2 regions of the Streptomyces sp. NPDC013457 genome follow, and region 1 is predicted to be linked to the other one. Evidence: riboswitches for the same ligand, from Rfam matches in the RefSeq annotation. Region 1 holds a riboswitch; the other holds the start of a gene.
The links. A riboswitch is a leader RNA that binds a small molecule or an ion and turns the genes downstream of it on or off. The one in region 1 is predicted to bind cyclic di-AMP.
Positions count from the first base shown of each region.

Region 2: it holds a riboswitch for cyclic di-AMP, as region 1 does, so the genes downstream of both, ACF1G2_RS29220 (M23 family metallopeptidase) here and ACF1G2_RS28440 (transglycosylase family protein) in region 1, are expected to answer to the same signal.

Region 1 covers NZ_JBICBL010000011.1:247,332-255,008, forward strand. The annotation lists gene ACF1G2_RS28420 (nucleoside triphosphate pyrophosphohydrolase) at 1-651, shown strand, start outside; gene ACF1G2_RS28425 (globin domain-containing protein) at 706-1,911, opposite strand; gene ACF1G2_RS28430 (cytochrome P450) at 2,107-3,384, shown strand; gene ACF1G2_RS28435 (transglycosylase family protein) at 3,564-4,520, shown strand; cyclic di-AMP (ydaO/yuaA leader) riboswitch at 4,779-4,954, shown strand; gene ACF1G2_RS28440 (transglycosylase family protein) at 4,958-5,644, shown strand; gene eno (phosphopyruvate hydratase) at 6,028-7,314, shown strand; gene ACF1G2_RS28450 (septum formation initiator family protein) at 7,413-7,677, shown strand, end outside.
Region 2 covers NZ_JBICBL010000012.1:119,951-127,627, reverse strand. The annotation lists gene ACF1G2_RS29235 (GNAT family N-acetyltransferase) at 1-2,784, opposite strand, end outside; gene ACF1G2_RS29230 (HPr family phosphocarrier protein) at 2,961-3,242, shown strand; gene ACF1G2_RS29225 (GntR family transcriptional regulator) at 3,495-4,178, opposite strand; gene ACF1G2_RS29220 (M23 family metallopeptidase) at 4,350-5,135, opposite strand; cyclic di-AMP (ydaO/yuaA leader) riboswitch at 5,148-5,314, opposite strand; gene ACF1G2_RS29215 (M16 family metallopeptidase) at 5,527-6,894, opposite strand; gene ACF1G2_RS29210 (M16 family metallopeptidase) at 6,921-7,677, opposite strand, start outside.

The sequences.
Region 1 (7,677 bases):
GACCTGGAGCTGCTGCCCGGCTCGTACGACCTGCCCGGCGCCCGGCTCCTCGATCTGGTGCAGGTCATGGACCGGATCAGGCGCGAGTGCCCCTGGTCCTCGCGCCAGACCCACAAGGGTCTCGCCAAGTACGGCCTCGAGGAGGCGTACGAACTCGTCGAGGCGATCGAGGACGGCGACCGCACCGAGCTGCGCGAGGAGCTCGGGGACGTCCTGCTCCAGGTCGTCTTCCACGCCAGGATCGCGGAGGAGGACGAGGAGGAACCGTTCTCCCTGGACGATGTCGCCGGGACGATCGTGGAGAAGCTGATCCACCGCCATCCGCACGTCTTCGGCGACGCCGAGGCCGAGACGCCGGAGGAGGTCAAGGAGCACTGGCTGCGCACCAAGGCGATCGAGAAGCAGCGCGACTCGGTCACCGAAGGGGTGCCGCTCGGCCAGCCCGGTCTCGCGCTCGCCGCCAAGCTGGCGGGCCGGGCGCGGACGGCCGGCCTGGACGTCGAGCTGCCGAAGGGCGAGGGGATCGGCTACGAGCTGCTCGCCCTCGCGGCACGGGCCGAGGCGACCGGAGTCGACCCGGAGGCCGCCCTGCGCGCCGCCGCGCGCGTCTACCGCGACACGATCCTCGCGACGGAGAACGCGGCGAAGTAGGGAGACCGGGACCACGACGAAGCCGACGGCCACGGCGGCCTCGGCGGGCCCGGATCAGGGGTGGTGCGGAGCCCGGGCCGCCGGGTCGTGCCAGGGGACTTCCGGCGGGTCGATGAACCACTCCGCCGGGCCGGCCGGGCGGCCGCGCGAGCCGCGCGGCGCCGGCAGACGGTCGTGGTGGACGCGGGCGGCACCCAGGTGGTCCAGGACCGGGAGCACCTCGGCGAGGAAGCCGGGCGGGCCCGCCAGATACACGTCGTGGGCACGCCAGTTGCCGCAGGTGTACAGCGCGTGGAGCAGGCGCTCGGTCGCCTGGTCGCGGGGGTGGCGGGGCGCGGAGGTGATGTACGTGACGCGCAGCCCGGGTATCCGTTCCCTCAGGCGCTCGGCGTCCTCCCTCCCGTACAGGTACTCCTTCGCGCGCGCGACGAGGAAGAGCCGGGCCTCGACTTCCTCCGCCGCCTCCGCCACCTCTTCGAGGAGCGCCTTGACGGGCGCCCAGCCGGTGCCGGCGGCGATGTAGCTGCGCGGACCGCCCGGCGCGGTCCGCGAGGTCAGCGCGCCGCCGGGCGCACTCAGCCGCAGCGACTCGCCCTCCCGCGTCTCGTCGACGAGCGCCGTGCTCATCGCACCGCCCGGGATCCGGCTGACGTGCAGCTCGACCGTCCCGTCCGTGCGGACGGCGTTGGCCAGGGAGTACGTCCGCCACACCCGGGGGACCCGCAGCGAGCTGACGCCGACGTACTGCCCGGGCAGATGGGCGAAGGGCCTGCGCGGCTTGAGGGTCAGGACCGCCAGGTCCCCGCCGAGCCGCTCGTGGCGGACGACGACCGCGTCCCACCAGGCCGGCTGCCTTTCCGCGTCGGCCTGGCCGGCGCCCCGCATCATGTGCTCGGCGACGTACCCGTACGCCTCGGTCCACGCCTTCTCGGCCTCGATGGTCCAGGCGGCCCCGGCGGCGTGCGCGAACGCGGCGCCGAGGCTCGACCCGACGGCGGCGTAGAGCGCGGGCGTGGCCATGAACTTGCGGTGGTCGCGCCCCAGATGGGCGAGGTAGGCCGGCAGCCCGGGGTCCTCCAGGCGGGTCACGACATGGGTGAGCGCGGCGAAGAGCCGGTCGTGCTGGGCCCGCATGTCCTCGGGGAAGAGCTCACGGACGCCCGGGTTGTGCCAGAACAGATGGGAGTAGAAGAAGGTGACGGCGTGTTCGGCCCGCCTCTCGACGACGGCGAACAGGCTTCTGAGTAACTGGGCGTCCACGCGGAAGAATCTAGGCCACGCGTCTTCACAGGACGATCACATCTCACATCTCGCGGATCGGGGATGGCGGATGGCGGATGGCGGATCGCGGGCCGGAGGCCGGGCGGACAGTGACGGCGGCGGCCCCGAGGCCGGTGCGCGGTGACGGTCGCGGGCCCGGAGGTCGCTGCGGCGGTGACCTTGTACCGTCTCAGGGTGAGCACGACCCCCGCCGACCAGCCCGCCGAGCCTCCGGCTCGGACCCCCGCTCCCGAACTCTTCACCTGGGAGTTCGCGACCGATCCGTACCCCGCCTACTCCTGGCTGCGCGAGCACGCGCCCGTGCACCGGGCGAAGCTGCCCAGCGGGGTCGAGGCCTGGCTCGTGACCCGTTACGCCGACGCCCGTCAGGCCCTCGCCGACCAGCGGCTGTCGAAGAACCCCGCGCATCACGACGAGCCCGCGCACGCCAAGGGGAAGACGGGGATCCCGGGGGAGCGCAAGGCCGAGCTGATGACACATCTGCTCAACATCGACCCACCCGACCACACCCGGCTGCGCAGGCTGGTCTCCAAGGCGTTCACCCCGCGCCGGGTCGCCGAGTTCGCCCCCCGGGTCCAGGAGCTCACGGACCGGCTGATCGACTCCTTCGCGGCGAAGGGCGAGGCCGACCTCATCCACGAGTTCGCCTTCCCGCTGCCCATCTACGCGATCTGCGACCTGCTCGGCGTGCCGCCCGAGGACCAGGACGACTTCCGGGACTGGGCCGGGATGATGATCCGGCACGGCGGAGGGCCGCGCGGCGGGGTGGCGCGGTCGGTCAAGAAGATGCGCGGGTATCTGGCGGAGCTGATCCACCGCAAGCGGCTCGACCCCGGCGACGACCTGATCTCCGGGCTCATCAAGGCGTCCGACCACGGCGAGCACCTCACCGAGAACGAGGCCGCCGCGATGGCCTTCATCCTGCTCTTCGCCGGCTTCGAGACGACGGTCAACCTGGTGGGCAACGGGGTCTACGCCCTGCTGCGCAATCCCGGCCAGCGCGAGCGCCTCCAGGCCTCGCTCGCGGCGGGGGAGCGGGGACTCCTGGAGACCGGTGTCGAGGAGCTGCTGCGCTACGACGGGCCGGTGGAGCTGGCGACCTGGCGGTACGCCATGGAGCCGCTGACGATCGGGGGGCAGGAGATCCCGGCGGGCGACCCGGTCCTCGTCGTGCTCGCCGCCGCCGACCGCGACCCGGCGCGCTTCGACGAGCCGGACACGCTCGACCTCTCCCGGCGCGACAACCAGCACCTCGGCTACGGGCACGGCATCCACTACTGCATCGGCGCCCCGCTCGCCCGGCTCGAAGGCCAGATCGCGCTCGCGACGCTGTTGACTCGCCTGCCAGACCTGCGACTTGCCGTGGATCCGGCCGATCTGCGGTGGCGCGGAGGGCTCATCATGCGTGGATTGCGCACGCTTCCGGTCGAGTTCTCCCCTTTGGGTGGCTGACGGACCGTCAAGATTGTGACTTTCGCGTGATCTCCGCTGCATCGACTTGTTACTGACGTTCGAATGCCGCTACGTTCACCGTCACCTCAGCAGTCACGCGAAAGGCCCTCCCCATGCGCTCCGGGAACGGACGACACCGCAGACCCCGCCAGGCCCCCGCCATCGTTGTCGCCGCAGGCGTGACGGGATCGGCCCTGGCACTTCCCCTCCTCGGTGCGGGCTCGGCGTCCGCCGCCGACACCGCCACCTGGGACCGGGTGGCCGAGTGCGAGTCGGGCGGCCTGTGGAGTGCCCACTTCGGCAACGGGCTCTACGGAGGTCTGCAGTTCACCCAGGAGAGCTGGGAGCGGCACGGCGGACTCGCGTACGCGACCAGTGCGGATCTGGCCAGCCGCGCCCAGCAGATCGCGGTGGCGGAGAGGGCGTTCGCCGCGGGCGACACGCAGTGGGCCACCTGCGCCCCGATCGCCGGTCTGACGAAGGACGGCGCGAAGCCGGACGTCGACCCGGGCCCGGCCGTGAAGCCGGCGGAGCCCACGGGCCCCCTTCCCGAGTCGAACCGGACCGCGGGGATGCCGGCCGGCGACGGGACGGGCTCGCCCGACGCCGACGCCTCCGAGGGCGCCACTCCGGGCAACGGGAACGGCGACGAGGAGGGTGAGCCGTCCGCCACTCCCGAGCCGTCCACCACACCCACCGCGCCGAGCACGTCGGCGACCCCGGGCACGGGGAAGCACCGCGGTGACGCAGCCCCGGAGGAATCGGTCATACCGGGCAAGGATGGCGAAAAGGGTCGACACGCCCTGCCGACTGACACCCCGACAACCGATGGGGGCGCCGATGTGGACGAGGTCAAGCAGGACGGTAAGGGCAACAAGGACTCTTCGGGCAGTTCGGGCACCACTGCTGGTCAGGACATCTCCGATGCAATCGGCGAATACACCGTCAAGTCGGGCGACAGTCTCTCCGTGATCGCCCAGCAGAACGAGCTCCCGGGCGGCTGGGGCGCCCTCTACGACGCCAACCGTTCGACGGTGGGTGCCGATCCGAACCTGATCCTCCCTGGCCAGAGCCTCGACCTCGGTCTCGGTTCGGCCGCCGGGCAGGGTGTCGACCAGGGCTCTGAGCAGGGGTAGTTCGAGGTTGTATGTCCGGTTCTGCGCCAGTGAGACATGGGTCTCTTTGTCTCAACTGGCGCGTCCCGTCCGCAAACTCGGCTTCCGTCACCTCTCACCTGCGTAAACACCCTTCGCCCCCTGGCGAGTGGGGGTGAAATGTCCGACCTGGGCCTCTTTGAACTTCCCCCGGGTCTGTGTCTACGGTCAGACCGCTCGCCACCGCGGGCCCCGTCGACCGAAACGCCGAATCCTGCCGTCGGCCGATGGGAACAGTCGTCGCGTCAAGCGCCGTAGGCAGGAGCGGGGGACCCAAGGTAAGTGCCGCCCCCGGCCGTTGAGACAGACGGCCGACGGACCGGCTTGGGGTGAAGCCGCGCGCAAGGTCGCGCGGCCGGGCAACTCACATGGCCCGAACCCGACAGCTCACCTCGCAGGCGTCGGTGAGGAGAAGTTCCATGCTGTTTTCCGCCAAGGGCAAACACCGTCGTGCCTCCAGGGCCACCCGCGCCGTCGCCCTCGCCGGTGTCGCCGGTGTCGCCGTCGCCGCCCCGCTGATGGCCACCGGGTCCGCCTCGGCCGCCACGGCCTCCGAGTGGGACAAGGTCGCCCAGTGCGAGTCCGGTGGCAACTGGTCCATCAACACCGGCAACGGCTACTACGGCGGCCTGCAGTTCTCGTCCTCCACCTGGGCCGCCTACGGTGGCACCGCCTACGCCGCGACCGCCGACCAGGCCTCGAAGTCGCAGCAGATCACCATCGCCGAGAAGGTCCTGGCCGGTCAGGGCAAGGGTGCCTGGCCGAGCTGCGGCGTCGGCCTCTCCAGCGCCGCCTACACCGGTGACGCCGCCGAGAGCACGCCGGCCGCCCCGAAGCAGGAGCGTCAGGCCGAGCAGCCGACGACCCGCAGCGAGACCCGGACCGCCCCGAAGAAGGCCGAGTCCAAGAAGACCGTCACCACCCCGACCGGCAAGAAGGTCAAGAAGGGCGACGGCGAGTACAAGGTCGTCGCCGGCGACACCCTGAGCACCATCGCCGCCGCCCACGACGTCAAGGGCGGCTGGGCGAAGCTCTTCGAGCTCAACAAGGACGTCGTCGAGGACGCCGACCTGATCTACCCGGGCCAGCAGCTTCACCTGAAGTGAGCCCCGCGGCTCGCGTGAGTCCGGCGGCTCACGCGGGTCCGACGACCCTCCCGCGGTGACCACCCCGGTCCGGAGCGCTTTTCCCCCGTGCGCTCCGGGCCGGGGTTCCGTGTTCCCGGGACTCCGGAGAGGGCCCCGGAGCGCGACTCCGGAGCGGGGCCCCGGAGTGGGGCCCCGGAGCGGGCGGAAACGCGGCCCCACGGGAGTTACCGCCGAGTAGTTCTGGGGGGCTTTGGCCGGAGATGCATGCCCTCGGGTCCTTTTTCGTCCCAGGGGGCGGGCGCCCGGCGGGCGGGAGCCCCGGAGCCGGTTAGGCTCTTGTCGCAAGGCCAAAGCGACCCTGCACCGCAAGCGTCACATCTAGCGTCACATCCCAGAAGGAGATGCTCGTGCCGTCCATCGACGTCGTCGTAGCCCGGGAAATCCTGGACTCCCGAGGCAACCCCACGGTCGAGGTCGAGGTCGGCCTCGACGACGGCAGCACCGGCCGTGCTGCCGTTCCGTCCGGTGCCTCCACCGGTGCGTTCGAGGCCATTGAGCTCCGTGACGGAGACAAGAACCGCTACCAGGGCAAGGGCGTCGAGAAGGCCGTCCTCGCCGTGATCGAGCAGATCGGCCCGGAGCTCGTCGGCTACGACGCCACCGAGCAGCGCCTCATCGACCAGGCCATGTTCGACCTGGACGCCACGGACAACAAGGCCTCCCTCGGCGCCAACGCCATCCTCGGCGTCTCCCTCGCCGTCGCGCACGCCGCGTCCGAGGCCTCCGACCTCCCGCTCTTCCGCTACCTCGGCGGCCCGAACGCGCACCTGCTGCCCGTTCCGATGATGAACATCCTGAACGGCGGCTCGCACGCCGACTCCAACGTGGACATCCAGGAGTTCATGATCGCGCCGATCGGCGCGGAGTCCTTCTCCGAGGCCCTGCGCTGGGGCACCGAGGTCTACCACACCCTCAAGTCCGTCCTGAAGACCAAGGGCCTGTCCACCGGCCTCGGCGACGAGGGCGGCTTCGCCCCGAACCTGGACTCCAACCGCGAGGCGCTCGACCTCATCCTGGAGGCCATCAAGCAGGCCGGCTACGTCCCGGGCAAGGACATCGCGCTGGCGCTCGACGTCGCCGCGTCCGAGTTCTACAAGGACGGCTCGTACGAGTTCGAGGGCAAGTCCCGCTCGGCCGCCGAGATGACCGAGTACTACGAGGAGCTCGTCTCCGCGTACCCGCTGGTCTCCATTGAGGACCCGCTGTTCGAGGACGACTGGGCCGGCTGGAAGGTCCTCACCGACAAGCTGGGCACCAAGGTCCAGATCGTCGGCGACGACCTCTTCGTCACCAACCCGGAGCGCCTGGCCCGCGGCATCGAGGACGGCGCCGCCAACGCGCTGCTCGTCAAGGTCAACCAGATCGGTTCGCTGACCGAGACCCTGGACGCCGTCGAGCTGGCCCAGCGCAACGGCTTCAAGTGCATGATGTCCCACCGCTCCGGCGAGACCGAGGACGTCACCATCGCCGACCTCGCCGTCGCCACCAACTGCGGCCAGATCAAGACCGGCGCCCCGGCCCGCTCCGAGCGCGTCGCCAAGTACAACCAGCTCCTGCGCATCGAGGAGATCCTCGACGACGCGGCCGTCTACGCCGGTCGCAGCGCCTTCCCGCGCTTCAAGGGCTGATCCCCGAGAACCCTCGGTTACGTCCGTCCCCGCACCCGGTCCCGTACCGTGTGCGGGGACGCACGCGTTACGGGACGACACAGGGGAGGCGACTGGAGATGGCCGCGAAGGACCGGGACCGGTTCTCGACCGCGACCAGGATCAGGCTGCTCGGCGAGCAGACCGCCGCCCGTGTCTACCGCTCCCAGACCCGCCGTCAGGCCCGCCGCTCCCGGCTCACCGGCCGGGCGGCCTTCCTCGCCCTGGTGGTCTGCTCGCTGGTCGTCGCGCTCGCGTACCCCATGCGCCAGTACGTCTCCCAGCGCGGCGAGATCGCCGAGCAGGAGCGCCAGGCCGACGACGCGGCCGCGCGGGTCGAGAGGC
Region 2 (7,677 bases), on a different contig from region 1:
ACGGAGTTGTTCCTCGCCCGCCAGGTCGAGCCGTACGCCCCCGAGGTCGGGACGGTGGCGCAGGTGGGGGGCGGTCGTCTTGAGGGCGACCGGGTATCCGAGCCGGGCGGCGGCGAGGACGGCGTCGTCGGGGGTGGGCGCGGGGAGGGTGGGGAGCACGTCGATCCCGTACCGCCCGAGCAGCTCGCGCGCCGCGTCGGCGTCGAGCGTGGCGCCCCGGGTGTCCGTGTCCTCCCCGAGTACGCGCTCGATCTGCGCGGCGGCCCCGCCCTCGTCGATGTCCTCGAACTCGGGCACCCGCCCGGGCTCGGCCGCCTGTCGCCGCCACTGCCCGTACCGCACGGCCTCGGCCAACGCCCGCACGGCCCGCTCGGCGGCGGGGTAGGCGGGAATCCCCCCGCCGAGGGGCCCGGCACCGTCTGCGGCGGCCGAACCCTCGGCGGCGTCGCGGGGGACGGCGCCGCCGGTGCGGGGGTGGGCTGCGGCGGCGCCAGGACCGCCCGAGCCGGAGGCGAGGGCCCCGGCAGCCCCGGCACCGCCGGTGCGCGGGTCGCCGGCGGCGCCGGACCCGCCGACGCTGGGCGCCGGGGGGCCGTCCGGCGATCGGCGCGGCGGCGCGGTGTCGCCGGCCGGGGGCGCGGCGCTGGGCGGTGGCGTCGGTCCGCCGGTCGCAGGGTCGGTGGAGGTCGGACCGGCGCCCGGGCCCCCGGGCGCGGTGGTGTCGGGGCGTACGGGCACGGCGGCCGTGGGGGCGCCGCCGCCCCGGCCCGCGGACGCGGCCGCGGTATGGGCGCCGCCTGGGCCCGTGGGCTCGGGAAGTCGGCGGGCCCGGGTGGGCGGGCGGGTGCTCGTCGCCGCCGAGAGCGCCTCCGCCAGGCCGCCCATCTCCACGTGGACCACCACCACCGGCTTCGCCGGGGACGGAGCGGAGGCGACCGCCTCGCGGAGGTACGCCGCGAGGACCTCGCCGTCGCCTGACTCGACCGCCCCGTTCTCGCCGACCCAGGGGATCGCGGTCACGACGACCGCGTCGCAGGCGTCGTCCGCGAGCGCCGCCGCCAGCGCGGCGCGGAAGTCCGCGGGGCTCGCGCCCGTCGTCAGGTCCAGCGGGCGGTGCGGACGGAGCCCCTCCGTCAGACAGGCGTCGTACGTCAGCAGCCCGAGTGACTCGGAGTTGCCGAGGATCGCCACGCGCGGCCCGGCGGGCAGCGGCTGGCCCGCCAGGAGCAGCCCCGCGTCGACGAGTTCGGTGACCGTGTCGACGCGGATGACCCCGGCCTGCCGGAGCAGCGCCGCGACCGTGGCGTGCGGGATCCGGGTGACCGGCACCCGGTGCCCCGGCGGCGCGCTCCCGCTGTGCCGCGCGCCCTTGACCACCACGACCGGTTTGACCGCCGCCGTGCGCCGGGCGAGCCGGGTGAACTTCCGGGGGTTCCCGATGGACTCCAGGTACAGCAGAACGACGTCCGTCTCCGGGTCGTCGTACCAGTGCTGGAGGAAGTCGTTGCCGGAGACGTCGGCCCGGTTGCCCGCCGAGATGAAGGAGGAGATGCCCGCGCCGTGCCGGTGCAGCCCGGCGAGGAGCGCGATACCGATCGCGCCGGACTGGGTGAAGAGCCCGATGCGTCCGGCGGCCGGCGCCTGCGGCGCGAGCGAGGCGTTCAGCCGGACACCGGCCGAGGTGTTGATGATCCCGAACGCGTTCGGCCCGATGATCCGCATCCCGTACGAGCGGGCCTGCCGCACCAGCTCCCGCTGCCGGTCCCGGCCCTCGGCCGTGCCCGTCTCCGCGTAGCCCGCCGAGAGCACGACGAGCCCCCGCACCCCGTGCTCCCCGCAGTCCGCGACCGCCTCCGGCACGCGCTCGGCGGGAACGGCCACGATCGCGAGGTCCACCGGTTCGCCGATGTCCCCGACGGAGCGGAAGGCCGGTACTCCGTCGAGCGTGGCGGTCTCCACGGGGAGCGCGCCGTTCACGGCGTACGTCCGTCCGCCGAACCCGCCGTCGAGGAGGATGCGCAGGACCGCCCGGCCCACGCCGCCCGGTGTGCGTCCGGCGCCGACGACGGCGACCGAGCCGGGTGTGAGGAGCCGCTGCACGGAACGCGCCTCGGCCCGCTGCTCCCGCGCGCGCTGCACGGCGAGCGAGCGGTCCGTGGGCTCCAGGTCGAGGTGGAGCCGTACCGAGCCGTCCTCGAAGCTCCGCTTCTGGGTGTACCCCGCGTCGGTGAAGACCTTGATCATCTTGGTGTTCGCAGGCAGCACCTCCGCCGCGAACCGCCGGATGTCGCGCTCGCGCGCCACCGCCGCGATGTGTTCGAGCAGTGCGGACGCCACGCCCCGCCCCTGGTGCGCGTCCTGGACCAGGAAGGCGACCTCGGCCTCGTCGGCCGGTGCGGAGGCGGGCATGCCGCGGTCGTCGATCCGGTCGTACCGCACGGTGGCGATGAACTCCCCGCCGACCGTCGCCGCGAGCCCCACCCGGTCGACGAAGTCGTGGTGGGTGAAGCGGTGCACGTCCTTGGCGGAGAGCCGTGGGTACGGCGCGAAGAAGCGGTAGTACTTCGACTCGTCGGAGACCTGCTCGTAGAAGCTGACCAGCCGTTCGGCGTCGTCGGCCGTGATGGGCCTGATGCGCGCCGTGCCGCCGTCGCGGAGGACCACGTCCGCTTCCCAGTGGTCGGGATAGGCGTGCTCCGGCTGTGTCGCCTCCGCCGCCTGTGGCGACTGCACTGCCTGTACCGGCTCCCCCGGCCGGCCCGGCTGTTCCGACGCGCTCTGCATGGGGCAAGCCTACGGCCGGGGTCCGACACGGGCACCGGTCGCGCGGCACCTGTGCGCCATGCAAGGTAAGGAGGACCGATCGGCCCTCGCGCGGGGGCCGGAGGTCGGCCACGACCACCCCGCGGCCCGTGAGAGACTGGTCTAGACAACCCGCTTGAGACTTGAAGGGCAACACCATGGCTGAGCGCCGCGTCAACGTCGGCTGGGCCGAGGGCCTGCACGCCCGCCCCGCCTCCATCTTCGTCCGTGCCGCCACGGCCTCCGGCGTCCCCGTGACGATCGCGAAGGCCGACGGCAACCCGGTCAACGCCGCGTCGATGCTCGCGGTGCTCGGTCTGGGCGCGCAGGGCGGCGAGGAGATCGTTCTCGCTTCGGACGCCGAGGGCGCCGAGGTCGCGCTCGACCGCCTGGCGAAGCTGGTTGCCGAGGGGCTCGAGGAGCTTCCCGAGACCGTCTGACCCGATCTCCGAAGAAGCCGCGCACGCCGGAACACCGGCGGCGCGGCTTTTTCGTCCCCCCGATTCCGCGGGCACATTCCCGGCGGCGCATCACGGACAGCGAATTGTGCACGGCGCGTCGCGCACTGCGCATTCCCGAGCGCCATTCCGGGCGGACGTCAATCCAGGCGGACGCCGATCCGGACGAGCACCATTCCGGGCAGGAAAGAACCGGCCCGCGAAATTCAGTGCTCTTTGTATACGGCTCGCTCGTTAATTCCGGACGCTCGCGGTGTTTACGACATGTTGCGAAACCCTCACGCGCCCGTGCTCCGGGCCCTTCAGCCGGTGCAGCACCAGTGACCGCTCGGTGTGCGTCGCGGTCAGCACCCGGGCCCGCTCCGCGTCGCCGCGCGCCACCGCGTCCACGATCGCCCCGTGCTCGGCCCACGCCTCGGCCGGCTGGGACGGGAGCTCGATGGCGTACATCCAGTCGATCTTGTGCCGCAGCTGGGTGAGCAGGGCGCTGAGCGCCGGGCTGCCCGAGGCCTGGGCCAGCGTCTCGTGGAACCAGCCGCCGAGCGGGCGCAGGTCCTCCGCCTGACCCCGCCTGGCCCGCTCCTGCCCCAGCCTGACCAGGCCCCGCAGCACCTTGAGGTGCGCCTCGGTGCGGCGCTGCGCGGCGCGCGCGGCCCCCAGCGGCTCCAGCAGGGACCGTACGTCCAGCAGGTCCGCCGCCTCCTGCTCGGTGGGCTCGGCGACCTGGGCGCCCGCGTGGCGGCGGGTGATCACGAAGCCCTCGGACTCCAGGGTGCGCAGCGCCTCCCGGACGGGGACGCGGGAGACTCCGTAACGGCGGGCGAGCTGCTCCTCCGTCAGCCGGCTGCCGCGCTCGAAGACCCCGGTGACGATGTCGTCCCGGATCGCCGTGCATACAGAGTGCGCGGGAATGCGCATGTTCGACCTCCGCCTTGATCCGCGCGAAACCGGTTCTCCGGCGACTCTATTGCAGCAGGGCTTTGTTTCCGACGGCTCTCAAGGATCCATGGATATGTTTTCGGTCAGCGAAAAGCCCCGGCTCGGTACGAGCCGGGGCTTTTCTGAGAAGCCGGGAAAGACCTCGACCGGTCAGACGTTCACACCGCGCGCGCGGAGGTACGCGATCGGGTTGATGTCGGAGCCGTACTCGGCGGTGGTGCGGGCCTCGAAGTGGAGGTGCGGCCCCGTGGAGTTGCCGGTCGAGCCGGAGATGCCTATCTGCTGGCCCGGGGTGACGGACTGACCGACCCCGACACTGATGGCCGAGAGGTGACCGTACTGGGTGTACGTGCCGTCGTTCATCCGGATGACGACGTTGTTCCCGTACGCACCGCCCCAGCCCGCCTCGACGACGGTGCCGGAGCCGACGGAGACGACCTTGGTGCCGGAGGCGGCGTGGAAGTCGACGCCGGAGTGGCTGCCGGAGGACCAGAGCGCACCGCCGGTCTTGTAGCCGGTGCTGACGTACGAGCCGGCCACGGGGAGCTGGAAGGAGTTCAGGCGCTTGCGCTCGGCCTCACGGGCGGCGCGCTCCTTGGCCTCGCGGATCTCCTTGGCGCGGGCCTCGGCCTTGCGCTTCGCCTCGGCCCTGGCACGGGCCTCCGCCTGGCGCTTCGCCTCGGCCTCGGCGGCCTCGCGCTCCTGGGCGGCGGCCTGGGCGTCGATGGTGTCGGCGAGCGAGTCGGCGGCGATGATCTGGGTCAGCCCGGTGTCCTCGACCGAGGGGGCAGCGTCCGCGTCGACGGCGAGTGCCGGGGAGGCGAGGGTTCCGATGACGCCGGTGGTGGCGAGGGTCGCGACGCCGGCGATGCCGGCGGTGCGGCGCGACAGACGACTCGGACCACGATGCTTCCCGGTGGCACGGGTGAACGCCATGTAGGGGCTGTTCCTTTCCTTCCTTCTCGCCTACCGGGTTAGCTGACGGGTTCGGAGCAGGAAGGTCTCCTACGGGCCCCTCCGCACGGGTGCGAAGGCGTCCGATTCACCCCAGGGACTTCGTGTGGGTCCCCGGCTCCCCAGGCTCGCGCCTGACGGGGACTCGGCGATGACTGTCCGGTGCCGCGGGTGCGGCGGGTGCAACTGGCGAACAGCCGGACCGACGCTAAGCGGACCGTCTTTCAATCACCAAACAGACACGGCTGTTTGTAAGACATGCCACAGGGCATACAGTCACCCTCCGCAGCAATACGGACAAAGAGGAGGACCCCGGCGTACCGTGACGTCGGGGCCCTCCGGTGCCGCCGGACGCGGCGGCGCGGCGACTCGATCAGCCGGTGACGACGGTCACTTCGCCGATGCCGAGGGCGCGTACGGGCTCCTCGATCTCCGACGCGTCACCCACGAGCACGGTGACGAGACGGTCCACGGGGAAGGCGTTGACGACCGCCGCCGTCGCCTCCACCGTGCCGGTCTCGGCGAGACGCGCGTACAACTGCGCCTGGAAATCGTCCGGAAGGTGCTGCTCGACCTGGTCGGCGAGGGTCGCGGCGACCGAGGCGGCGGTCTCGTACTTGAGCGGCGCCACACCCACCAGGTTCTGCACGGCCACATCGCGCTCGGCGTCCGTCAGGCCTTCCGCGGCGAGAGTGCGCAGCACCTTCCACAGGTCGTCAAGTGCCGGACCGGTGTTGGGGGTGTCGACGGAGCCGCTGATGGCGAGCATCGAGGCGCCGTTGCCCTTGCCGTCGGAGCGCAGCACCTGGCCGAAGGCACGGACACCGTAGGTGTAGCCCTTCTCCTCGCGCAGGACACGGTCCAGGCGGGAGGTGAGCGTGCCACCGAGGCAGTACGTGCCGAGTACCTGGGCCGGCCAGACGCGGTCGTGCCGGTCGGCGCCGACACGGCCGATCAGCAGCTGGGTCTGGACGGCACCCGGGCGGTCGACGATGACCACACGGCCGGTGTCGTCGGCCGTGATCGGCGGGACCGGGCGGGGCTCGGCGGTGTTGCCCGTCCAGGCGCCGAGCGACTCGGCGAGCACCTTGTCCAGGTCCACGTCGGTCAGGTCGCCGACGACGACGGCCGTGGCCGTGGACGGCCGGACGTGCGCGTCGAAGAAGGCACGGACGGCGGCGGCGTCGATCGGCTCCACCGTCTCCTCGGTGCCCTGGCGCGGCCGGGACATGCGCGAGTCGGCCGGGAAGAGCTCCTTGGAGAGCTGCTTGGCCGCCCGGCGGGCCGGGTTGGCCGCCTCGTGCGGGATCTCGTCGAGCCGGTTGCGCACCAGGCGCTCGACCTCGGTCTCGAGGAACGCCGGCGCGATCAGGGCCTCGGAGAGCAGCCCGAGCGCCTTGGGCAGCCGGGAGACGGGGACCTCCAGGGAGACCCGTACACCCGGGTGGTCGGCGTGCGCGTCGAGCGTGGCGCCGCAGCGCTCCAGCTCGGCGGCGAACTCCTCGGCGGTGTGCTGGTCCGTGCCCTCGGAGAGGGCGCGGGCCATGATCGTGGCGACACCGTCGAGGCCGGCGGGCTCGGCCTCCAGCGGTGCGTCGAGGAAGATCTCGACGGCGACGACCTGCTGGCCGGGGCGGTGGCAGCGCAGCACCGTCAGGCCGTTGTCCAGCGCTCCGCGGTCCGGGGCCGGGAAGGCCCAGGGCCGGGCGGTGCCCGGCTCCGGCTGCGGGTGGAACGTCATGTTCGTCAAAGACGCGGCGGCGTCGGTCACTGGTCCGCTCCCTCTTCCTCGTCGCTGTCGGCCGGCTCGGCGTCGTTCTGTTCGGTGCCGAGCGGCTCGTAGACCAGCACCGCGCGGTTGTCCGGGCGCAGCCGGGCCGCGGCGGCGGCCCGCACCTCCTCGGCGGTGACGTCGAGGACCCGGTTGACGGCGGTCAGGGCGAGCTGCGGGTCGCCGAACAGGACCGCGTAGCGGCAGAGTTCGTCGGCGCGGCCCGCGACCGTGCCGAGCCGGTCCAGCCACTCGCGCTCCAACTGGGCCTGCGCGCGCTCCATCTCCTCGGGCGTCGGGCCCTCGGCGGCGAACCGGGCCAGCTCCTCGTCGACGGCGGCCTCGATCTGGGGCACCTCGACCCCGCCGGACGTCTTGACGTCCAGCCAGCCGAGCGAGGGCGCGCCGGCCAGGCGGAGGAGACCGAAGCCTGCGGCCACGGCCGTACGGTCGCGCCGGACCAGGCGGTTGTGGAGCCGGGACGACTCGCCGCCGCCGAGGACGGTCAGGGCGAGGTCCGCGGCGTCGCACTCGCGCGTGCCGTCGTGCGGAAGCCGGTAGGCGGCCATCAGCGCGCGGGCCGGGACCTCCTCCTCGACGACCTCGCGCAGCTGCTCCCCGAGGACGTCGGGCAGCGTGCCGTCGCGCGGGGGCAGCTTGCCGTCGTGGGACGGGATGGAACCGAAGTACTTCTCGATCCAGGCCAGGGTCTGCGCCGGGTCGATGTCGCCGACGACCGAGAGGACCGCGTTG